2 regions of the Variovorax sp. Soil_C_19 genome follow, and region 1 is predicted to be linked to the other one. Evidence: predicted binding sites of a transcription regulator. Region 1 holds the regulator's gene; the other holds the start of a gene.

Region 1 (5,661 bases):
GCATCCATCGCGGGAGTGTGCCGCAAAGAAGCGCTGGACCAGAAGCAAGAAAGCCCGGCAACGCGACGTTATGTCTTGTTACCGGGCTTGATGGCGGGCATAAGACCCATGCCATCTTTTCGCGCAACAGGAAGACAAATGGTTCCTGCCGAGCTGGCAGCAAGAGATTGCCGCCTTGGATCCTCCGTCGTTCGAGCCCAACTTGCACAGGGCCGTTCGACTTCGGAAAGCCGCCTGACAAATCAGGCAGGTCCAGATTAGGCGCCTCGCGCCGGCAATGCAACGCCTCTTTATCAGGGTTTTCCCCAAGGCATTGTTTAAACTTGTAATGGCATAAGAATGCAAGTTCATATGCTTGACCGGGTATTTAGCCACGATAGAATCCCGCCTGCTCCTGGCTGTCCATCCAGCAGGAGGTCCCTGGATCCGCCGCCGAATTCCCCCGGCTTGATCAGGCCGCCGCGCTCCCACCCACATCTTCCCTCCTCGCGCGGAGCCTGGTTCGTACCAATCAAGCGCCGCCGCCTCCTTCCATCGCCTCGGCGCTGAGAACAGGTGCCGCATAGAAAGGAAGAGCGATGAACAAGGCGTTTGATGCCACAGCCCGCGGGCTACGGACTTTTCTGTCCGACGTGGCAGACGGCTTTTTTGAAATCACCCACAACGGGTTCGCACTGGTCGGGCTGGCCATCGTGTTCGCGGTGCTCGCGCTCGCGGCACGACCCGACCTGCGCCAGACCGGCGAGGAGCAGCTCATGGGCTGGCTGCAGTCACGCAAGCCACCGCCCGAAGCCACCGACCTCGACGCCTCCGCGATCGTGCGCACCACGGCGGCGAGTCCGGATGACCTGCCCAAGCAGCAGGCAGCGGTAGCCTTCTGGCTCAGCAAGAAGTACCGCGTCGCACCGGAGCCGCTGAGCGTGCTGGTCGCCGAGGCCTATCACCTCGGCAGCCGCACCAAGCTCGACCCGACGCTGATCCTCGCCATCATGGCGATCGAATCGAGCTTCAATCCCTTTGCCCAGAGCCATGTGGGCGCGCAGGGGCTGATGCAGGTCATGACACGCGTGCACGGCGAAAAGTACGAGAGCGCGGGCGGCACGCTCACCGCCTTCGACCCCGTGACCAACATGCGCGTGGGCGTGAAGGTGCTGCAGGAGTGCATTGCGCGCGCCGGTTCCGTCGAAGGCGGCCTGCGCCATTACGTCGGTGCCGCCAACCTCGACGACGACGGCGGCTATGCCAGCAAGGTGCTCGCCGAGCGCGACCGGCTGCTGCAGGTGGCCAATGGCCGCGGCCTCCCGACCATCGTCGTCCCGCCGGTCGTGCGGGCGCAGGCCATCCCGGTTGCGGCGCCGCCCAAGACCGAACAGCCCGCCGATCCTGCGGCAGCGGACGGCCAGAAGGTCGCGCTGCTCTTCGGCGTTTCCTGAGTCCTTCGGCATCGGCAAAAACGCCGGGTGCGCTACACTTGGCGCCGTACGCGACTGGCGATAGGCGCAGCATCCTCACCGGTGCCCCGCGCTGACGTGGAATACCACTGGGAAGCGTGCCGCCTGGCATCCGATACAGGCGTTCAGCCGTTCGCCTGGGCAGCCCTTGTTTGGTTGAAGAACAAGGACCTCGTCTTCAAAGGACTGCCATGTACCAACGCAACATTCTGGTCGAACAGACCGATCCCGAGATCTGGGCCGCCATCCAGGCCGAGACCGCGCGCCAAGAACACCACATCGAGCTGATCGCAAGCGAGAACTACGCTTCGCCGGCCGTCATGGCCGCCCAGGGCTCGCAGCTCACCAACAAATACGCCGAAGGCTACCCGGGCAAGCGCTACTACGGCGGCTGCGAGCACGTCGACGTGGCCGAGCAACTGGCCATCGACCGCATCAAGCAGATCTTCGGTGCCGACGCCGCCAACGTGCAGCCGCATTGCGGCGCCTCGGCCAACGAGGCCGTGATGCTCGCCTTCCTGAAGCCCGGCGACACCATCATGGGCATGAGCCTGGCCGAAGGCGGCCACCTCACCCACGGCATGCCGCTGAACATGAGCGGCAAGTGGTTCAACGTGGTGAGCTACGGCCTGAACGACAAGGAAGAAATCGACTACGACGCGATGGAGCGCAAGGCGCACGAGCACATGCCCAAGCTCATCATCGCGGGTGCCTCGGCCTATTCGCTGCGCATCGACTTCGAGCGCTTCGCGAAGGTGGCCAAGGACGTCGGCGCGATCTTCATGGTCGACATCGCCCACTATGCAGGCCTCGTGGCTGCGGGCGTGTACCCCAACCCGGTGCCCCATGCCGACGTGGTGACCTCCACCACCCACAAGAGCCTGCGCGGCCCGCGCGGCGGCATCATTTTGATGAAGGCGCAGCACGAAAAGGCCATCAACAGCGCCATCTTCCCCGGCCTGCAGGGCGGCCCGCTCATGCACGTGATCGCCGCCAAGGCGGTGGCGTTCAAGGAAGCGATGGCGCCGGAGTTCAAGGCGTACCAGCAGCAGGTGGTCACCAACGCGCGCATCGTGGCCGAAACGCTCACCGCGCGCGGCCTGCGCATCGTGAGCGGCCGCACCGAGAGCCACGTGATGCTCGTCGACCTGCGCGCCAAGGGCATCACCGGCAAGGAAGCCGAAGCCGTGCTGGGCGCCGCCCACATGACGATCAACAAGAACGCGATCCCCAACGACCCCGAGAAGCCGATGGTGACGAGCGGCGTGCGCATCGGCACCCCGGCCATGACCACGCGCGGCTTCAAGGACGAGGAGGCCCGCCTCACCGCGAACCTGGTGGCCGACGTGCTCGAGAACCCCCGCGACACCGCCCACATCGACGCGGTGCGTGCCAAGGTGCACGCGCTAACGAGCCGCTTCCCTGTCTACCGCTGAACGTCATCGGCAAGCGGTGGCCGCATGAAATGCCCTTTTTGCGGTCATCTGGAAACGCAGGTCGTCGAGACCCGCGTCTCGGAAGACGCCGACTTCGTCCGCAGGCGCCGCCAATGCAGTGCCTGCGACAAGCGCTTCACCACCTACGAGCGACCGGACGTCAACTTTCCGGTCGTCGTCAAGAAAGACGGCAGCCGCGCCGATTTCGATTCGTCCAAGGTGCGGGCCTCGATGATGCTCGCGCTGCGCAAGCGGCCGGTGAGCATCGAGCAGATCGACAACGCTCTCCTGCGCATCGAACAGAAGCTGCTCGCGAGCGGCCTGCGGGAAATCGACTCGACCAAGGTCGGCGAACTCGTGATGCGCGAACTCAAGAAGCTCGACAAGGTCGCCTACGTGCGATTTGCATCGGTGTACCGCAGCTTCGAGGACGTGGACGAGTTCAGGCAGCTGCTGCGGGATATCTGAGAGGCTGAGGCTGGCCCGCGGAGGGCGGTGCCAGCCCGCGTTGCCGCATCAGCGGTTCCAGCACGACTGCACCACATCGCTCGAGGCATCGGTGCTGTCGTTGGCCAGCTTCACGCCTTGTTGGTTGACGGTGAGCGTGCCGCATTCGTCGTTGGCCGAGACGCCCTGCGGAACGGCCCGCAGCGTGTAGGTGGTGGCGGTTCTGCCGTCGACATAGCCGATGCTGTAGCTCGCAGTGCCCGACGAAGGGGACTGTGCCAAGCCCGCAGGCAGGTCCACGTCAACGGGCGGATATCGGCCATTGGCCGACATGTAGCGTTCGGTCCATTGCGCCGCCTGCAGCAGTTGCTGCTTCGCATCGGCGCGCTTGGCGCGCAGCACGTAGCGTGAATAGCTCGGGTAGGCGATGGCCGCGAGGATGGCGATCACCGCCACGACGATCATGAGTTCGATGAGGGTGAAACCCCGCGAGCAGGAGTTCGCAAGGATCCAATGCCTGGTCTTCTTGTTCATGGGCAGATCCACGCTCATCAATATGACGAGAACAGGCTGCGCCAGCCGAAGCGGCGTACTGCGTCTGGCCGCTTCACGTCCGTGCAATCTCCTGCTGCGTTGCAGATCACGTCCGCGTTCTTCCCGTCGCCGGGCGGCATGAAGCTGAGATCGTCCCGACCCGAGTAGTTTCGGTACCCGAGATAGAGGCCAGCCGCAGCAGAATCGGCATAGACGATGCCGTCAGGCGCCGAGCCACTGAAGAAGTCGATCAGTAAGGTCCAGCCGTCGTCAGGGGTGCCAGGCGTGCAATCGACGCGGTCAGCAGCAGTGCCTGGGATCGTTGTGGAGAACAATCCAACGCTGTTGCTCAGCACGTCGCCCGGATAGACGATCCGCTCCTTGCTGGTTGGCAATTCGAGATACCAGCCGCGCTTGCCGCTTTCTTCCCGATAGCGCACGCTGTTGTTTGAAACGGTGCGGAACTCGGTGCCGAACCTAGCCTCCCCCGCTTCAGTGCTCAGATCCGTGACCGTCTCGGTGTCGATGGTCTGTTGCACAAGGTCGGTCAGCGCCACAGTATCTGAAGCCGCGCCCGCCCGATCCCATATGCCGTAGAGATATTGAGCGCTGATCGTGCTTTCATCGCCCTCGGCAAACAGTTGACCCGTGCCGAATACCACCATGTAGCCGCCCATAGGATGGTCGACGACCATTGGTGCGGCTGTGATCGGTTGCGTGACGCCAGCTGCGAACAGCGGCAACTTTTTGGGGCCCGAGGCGGTCGCACTCGACTCCATCGCTTTCCAGCTGCTGCTCTCGGCCCCGCTGAGATCGAACTTCCAGAGATTGCCGAGCAGGTCACCTGCATAGACAAGGTCGATCTTGCCATCGCCATTGCGGTCCATCGGCCGCGGAGCGGACAGGCCGTTGGCGGCGCCCGCTACCTGACTGGCCGGCGCTGGAATCTTGAGGATCGATTTGTCTCCGTCGAGGTACTGAATCCAGAGAATCGCTTTCTCGTTCTTGCTGTTGTAGCCGTTGCCCAGGATCAAAGCTCTGCGGCCATTGTTCAATGATGCGACCTGCACTGCTCGTCGCGAGAAGGAGTCGAGCGCGGGTTGCTGGAACTGATAGCCCAAATCGTCGTCCGCGAGGACCGTTGTATCGGCAAGAACGACGCCGGTCGCATTGCGCTCCAGAACATTCTCCGGATTGGTGACGTCAAGCACGAAGTAGCCCCTGCCTCCCGCCCCGAGGGTTCCGACGAGCACCGACTTCCAGAAGTTCTCTTTCAGCTTGCTGTCGTCGGAACCCATGTAGATATCTGCCACGAACGGGCTTCCGTCGACGTAGTACTGATGCGAATACGCTTGCTCGCTGAGCCGCTTGAGAACAGGCGCGTCCGCAGTGCCGTAGAGGCCTGCAGGCACATAAGCGAATGCCTCGATGCCGTCCTCTGCATTGAAGGCGTGCATCATGCCGTCATTCGCCCCGACATAGACCATCGCCTTGCGAGGCTTCGCAGCGAAGGAGGCATACGCGTCGCGAGTGAAGCCGCTGCTCGGCTGCCCGGCATACCACAGGCTGGAGCCGACGATATCGCCCAGCACATGGTCGCGCTCTCTGAAGTCATCTCCGCCGGGTCCCTCCTTGCTGCGGTCGCCGCGTAGAAAGTCGAGCACCCCTTGTCCATGCGTTTTCTTCTTCTCGTCGGCCGCAGCATTTGCCACGCCTGCAAGCGCATCCTGCTGTGCACCGCTAAGGCTGTCCCAGAGGAATGGAATGCCGGAACCGCCCGCTTCGGTGCTCGA
Region 2 (5,661 bases), on a different contig from region 1:
ATCCTCGGCCAGGGCCTGGCCAAGCTCGGGCTGCCGTTCGCGCTGCACGCCCAGCCCGCCTGGCATGCGCTCGCGGCGCTCGCACGCCAGACCTTCGCGCGGCGCGCACCGCAGAGCGAAGAGATCCCGGTGGCGCAGGCGCGCGGCGCCGCGCGCGAGGTGCGCGTGCGCACGCGGCTCACGCCGACGAGCGACCGGCGCGTCGAAAGCCTCTGCGTGATGTTCCTGCAGGACCTGCGCGAACTCGAGGCACGCATCCGCACCGAGAAGCTGGCTGCGATGGGCCGCATGTCGGCGGCCGTGGCCCACGAGATCCGCAATCCGCTGGCCGCGATCACCCAGGCCAGCGCGCTGCTCAACGAAGACCTGACCGATCCCGCCCACCGCAAGCTGACGAGCATGGTGCAGCACAACGCGCAGCGGCTCGCGCGCATCGTGGACGACGTGCTCGACGTATCACGGGCGCGCCAGCAGCGCGTGCTTTCGCTCGGCGAGCAGGTGGTGCTCGATCCCGCGGTGCGCGCGCTGGCCGAGGAATGGGTGCGCCAGACGCAGCGCCAGGGCGTGCAGATCGCGCTCGACGCCGGCGAGAGCGAAGTGCGCTTCGACGTCGAGCACCTGCGCCGCCTGCTCGTGAACCTGCTCGACAACGCCGCACGCTACGCCGGCAGCAGCGACGGCTCGATCCAGGTGGTCACCACCCTTCAGCGCGGCGGCGCCGGGCTGCCGACCCTGCTGGTGTGGAGCGACGGCGCGCCGCTCGAGCCCGCGGTGCAGCGCCACCTGTTCGAGCCCTTCTTTTCTTCCGAGAGCCGCTCGAGCGGGCTTGGCCTCTTTCTGTGCCGCGAGCTGTGCCGGCGCCACGGCGCGACCATCGGCTACGAGCGCCGCTCGCTCGTCGCGGGCGGCCCGGAGGGCAACGAATTCTTCGTGCGGTTCGCGCCGAGCGAAAACCGGCTGACACAATAGCGCCGTGAGCACGACCCCTTCTTCCGCGCAGCGTCCGGGCAACATCCTGGTCATCGACGACGAGCCCGACCTGCGCACGCTCTATGAACTGACCTTGCTGCGCGAGGGCTACCGCGTCGAGGCGGCCGGCAGCGTCTCCGAAGCCTGGCAGCACCTCGAGGCCGCGCAGTTCGACGCGGTGATCACCGACATGCGGCTGCCCGACGGGCAGGGCATGGAGATCATCCAGCGCATCCAGAAGAACCACCGCAGCGAGCGCTGCGTGGTGATGACGGCCTATGGCTCCGCAGAGAACGCGGTCGAGGCGCTCAAGGCCGGCGCCTTCGACTACCTGACCAAGCCGGTCGACCTCAAGCAGTTCCGAGCGGTGGTCGCCTCCGCCGTGCAGGCGCAGCAGGCCACGCCGGCCAGGGCGGCGCCGATTGCGCCCGCAGGCTTCGGCGAGCGGGCCGACGTGCCAGCCATTCCGGTGAACGGCGCCGCGGCGCTCGATCGGCTGGTCGGCGATTCCGAGCCGATGCGGCGCGTGAAGTCGCGCATCGCCAAGGTGGCGCGCGGCATGGCGCCAGTGCTGGTGCGCGGCGAATCGGGCACCGGCAAGGAGCTCGTGGCGCGCGCGGTGCACGCCTGCAGCCAGCGCAGCGACGGGCCCTTCGTGGCGGTCAATTGCGGCGCCATTCCCGAGAACCTGCTCGAGGCCGAATTCTTCGGCGCCCGCAAGGGCTCGTACACCGGCTCGTCGCAGGACCGCGACGGCTACTTCCAGGCCGCCCGCGGCGGCACGCTGTTCCTCGACGAGATCGGCGACCTGCCGCTCGCAATGCAGTCCAAGCTGCTGCGCGCGATCCAGGAGCGCAGCGTGCGCTCGATCGGCTCCACGCAGGAAGATGCGGTCGACGTCCGCATCGTCAGCGCCACGCACAAGGATCTGCATGCCGAGGTGCAGGCCGGGCGCTTCCGCCAGGACCTGTTCTACCGGCTCAATGTCATCGAGATCGCCGTGCCCGCGCTGCGCGAACGGCGCGAAGACCTGCCGGCGCTGTGCAAGGCGCTGCTCGCGCGCATCGCGCACGACGGCGGGCTGCCGGTGCCGCACCTCTCGGACGAACTGCTGCGCCGGCTCGCGCAGCATCCGCTTGCGGGCAACGTGCGCGAACTCGAGAACCTGCTGCACCGGGCGGTGGCGCTCAACGACGGCGACGAGCTGCATCTCGACCTGATGGGGCCGGGCCATGCGCCGGCGGAGGCAGTCGCGGCCACACCTGCCACGCCTTCCGTGGCGGCGCCCGAACAACCCGACGAGCAGACGCGCCCTGCGCCGGCGCCAATCGCCCAGCCCCGGCCGGCGCCGCCGCCCCTGCCCTCCGACCTGCAGGCCTACCTCGACCAGCAGGAGCGCGAAATCCTCGTGCGTGCGCTGCACGAGAGCGGCTTCAACCGCACCGCGGCGGCCGCACGGCTCGGCATGAGCCTGCGCCAGATCCGCTACCGCATCGCGCGGCTCGGCATCACCACGCCGAGCGGCGACGAAAGCGCCGCGAACCATGTCGACGACTGAAACGCAGGACGGCGCCGCCGCGCAGCAGCGCCTCTGGGAGGCCGGCTGGTACCGCTTCGCGCGGATGCTGCGCTCGCCGAACTTCGGGCCGCGGCCCGCGGGCGCGCAGACCGACCTCGTCGTGCTGCATTCGATCAGCCTGCCGCCGGGCGAGTACGGCGGCGAGGCCGTGCAGCAGCTCTTTGCGAACCAGCTCGACTGGGACGCGCACCCGTATTTCCAGTCGATCCGCGGGCTCGAGGTGTCGTCGCATTTCTATGTGCGGCGCAACGGCGAGCTCTGGCAGTTCGTGAGCTGCGACGACCGCGCCTGGCACGCCGGCGTGTCGACCTGGCGCGGGCGCGCCAACTGCAACGACGACTCGATCGGCATCGAGCTCGAAGGCCTCGAGGGCCAAGCGTTCGAAGAAGCCCAGTACGAAACGCTGGCCGGCCTCTGCGCCGCGATCGCACAGCAGTTTCCGATCGCGCACATCGCCGGCCACGAGCACATCGCGCCTGGCCGCAAACACGACCCGGGCGCGGGCTTCGACTGGCCGTTGTTGCGCGGTTGGCTCGGCTGGCCTGCAAAAATGTTCCCCGCGCAGGTGATGGGTCGCTAATTTTTTCAATCACGTCGCGCAACGCGATGCGCCCCGCGCGCCGCCGGACTGGGACAATATTGCAAACGCCGCATGCAGCAACCATGCGCCCTGCAAGCCCAAATCGGCCTGCAGGCCCCGTTCCACGCGGGTTGCGACACCATGAACCAATGTTCATGGGGCACAAATGGCCGTGTCACCGTGCGAGCCAAAAAACGACCCGCATGTATCCGATGGAAAACGCTACATCTAGTGGGTTGTAGCCCCCTCACACCCCAGATATAGTGTGTTCCGTCCAGCCACCTGCCCCGGCGCAATGCCCGGCCCAGACGCTGCCACCCAACAAGAATTGCCAACCGAGAGGAAGCGAATGCAAACATCCCTGAACACCCCATCGACTCCGCGCGCCGTTCCTTCCACGCCGTCGCAGCAGCCGCAAGACACGGCCGGCTCGCCGACGAGCCAGAGCCTCGCGCACTACCAGATCATTCGCCGCAACGGCGCCGTGGTGCCCTTCGAGCCGAACAAGATCGCGATCGCGATGATGAAGGCCTTCCTGGCGGTGCACGGCACCCAGGGCGCGGCCTCGGCGAGCGTGCGCGAAACGGTGGACACGCTCACGCAGGGCGTGATCCGCGCCATGGTGCGCTCGCGCCCGGGCGGCGGCACCTTCCACATCGAGGACGTGCAGGACCAGGTCGAGCTCGGCCTGATGCGCGGCGGCCACCACGAGATCGCGCGGGCCTACGTGCTCTACCGCGAGCGCCGCACGCAAGAGCGCTCCAAGCAAGGCGAACAGGAAGCCCCCGCCGCACCGACGCTGCACGTGCTGGACAACGGCGAGCGCGTTGCGCTCGACCTGAACGAGCTCAAGGGCCTGATCGAATCGGCCTGCGAAAACCTGGGCGACAGCATCACGGCCCAGCCGATCGTCGCCGAGACGATGCGCAACCTGTACGACGGCGTGCCGCTCGACGAGGTCTACAAGGCCTCGATCCTGGCCGCCCGCACGCTGATCGAGAAGGACCCCGACTACACCTTCGCGACCGCCCGCCTGCTGCTGCACACGATCTTCAAGGAAATCATCGGCCGCGAAGTCATGCCCGCCGAGCGCGCGCAGACCTACGCCGACTACTTCCCGCAGTTCATCAAGAAGGGCGTCGAGAACGAACTGCTCGACGAGAAGCTGCTCCAGTACGACCTGCCCCGCCTGGGCGCGGCGCTCAAGGCCGAGCGCGACAACCAGTTCGACTACCTCGGCCTGCAGACCCTGTACGACCGCTACTTCCTGCACGTGCGCAAGAGCCGCATCGAGCTGCCGCAGGCCTTCTTCATGCGCGTGGCCATGGGCCTCTCGCTCGGCGAAATCGACCGCGAAGCCCGCGCCATCGAGTTCTACGAAGTGCTGTCGTCGTTCGACTTCATGTCGAGCACGCCCACCCTCTTCAATGCCGGCACGCTGCGCTCGCAGCTGTCGAGCTGCTACCTGACGACCGTGCCCGACGACCTCGACGGCATCTACGAGTCGATCAAGGAAAACGCCCTGCTCTCGAAGTTCGCGGGCGGCCTGGGCAACGACTGGACCCGCGTGCGCGCGCTCGGCAGCCACATCAAGGGCACCAACGGCGAATCGCAGGGCGTGGTTCCCTTCCTCAAGGTGGTGAACGACACGGCCGTGGCCGTGAACCAGGGCGGCAAGCGCAAGGGCGCCGTCTGCACGTACCTCGAAACCTGGCACCTCGACATCGAGGAGTTCCTGGAGCTGCGCAAGAACACCGGCGACGACCGCCGCCGCACGCACGACATGAACACCGCCAACTGGATTCCCGACCTGTTCATGCGCCGCGTGATGGAAAAGGGCACCTGGACGCTGTTCTCGCCTTCCAACGTACCCGACCTGCACGACCTGTTCGGTGCCGCTTTCGAGAAGGCGTATGTCGCCTACGAAGAAAAAGCCGCGCGCGGCGAGATCAAGCCCTCGCGCACCATCCAGGCCTCCGACCTGTGGCGCAAGATGCTCACGATGCTGTTCGAGACCGGCCATCCCTGGATCACGTTCAAGGACGCCTGCAATGTTCGCTCGCCGCAGCAGCACGCCGGCGTGGTGCACTCGTCGAACCTGTGCACCGAGATCACGCTGAACACCAGCGACACCGAAACGGCCGTCTGCAACCTGGGTTCGGTGAACCTGCTGCAGCACCTGAAGGACGGCAAGGTCGACCAGGAAAAGCTCAAGAAGACGATCTCGACCGCGATGCGCATGCTCGACAACGTGATCGACATCAACTACTACGCCGTGAAGAAGGCGCGCGACTCGAACCTGCGCCACCGTCCGGTCGGCCTCGGCCTGATGGGATTCCAGGACGCGCTGTACGAACTGCGCATCCCCTACGCCTCGCAGGAAGCCGTGCAGTTCGCCGACGAATCGATGGAAGCGATCTGCTACCACGCCTACTGGGCCTCGACCGATCTGGCCCGCGAGCGCGGCAAGTACTCGAGCTACAAGGGCTCGCTGTGGGACAAGGGCATCCTGCCGATCGACTCGCTCGACCTG

The links. Region 1 encodes NrdR, which represses ribonucleotide reductase genes. Its sites were predicted from a motif close to CACNANATNTNGTG; they were not measured.
Region 2: AC3A6R_RS23175 (ribonucleoside-diphosphate reductase subunit alpha) is a predicted target of NrdR. The motif match lies at 3,381-3,394, and genes of this name have one in related genera.

What each region holds. Positions count from the first base shown of each region.
Region 1 is NZ_JBDGIV010000004.1:138,938-144,598, reverse strand. Features, by position in the region: gene AC3A6R_RS10440 (DUF748 domain-containing protein) at 1-8, opposite strand, end outside; gene AC3A6R_RS10435 (transglycosylase SLT domain-containing protein) at 579-1,433, shown strand; ZMP/ZTP riboswitch at 1,474-1,601, shown strand; gene glyA (serine hydroxymethyltransferase) at 1,643-2,887, shown strand; gene nrdR (transcriptional regulator NrdR) at 2,912-3,355, shown strand; gene AC3A6R_RS10420 (type IV pilin protein) at 3,404-3,868, opposite strand; gene AC3A6R_RS10415 (pilus assembly protein) at 3,886-5,661, opposite strand, start outside.
Region 2 is NZ_JBDGIV010000016.1:3,513-9,173, forward strand. Features, by position in the region: gene AC3A6R_RS23160 (two-component system sensor histidine kinase NtrB) at 1-969, shown strand, start outside; gene AC3A6R_RS23165 (sigma-54-dependent transcriptional regulator) at 974-2,527, shown strand; gene ampD (1,6-anhydro-N-acetylmuramyl-L-alanine amidase AmpD) at 2,514-3,128, shown strand; gene AC3A6R_RS23175 (ribonucleoside-diphosphate reductase subunit alpha) at 3,478-5,661, shown strand, end outside.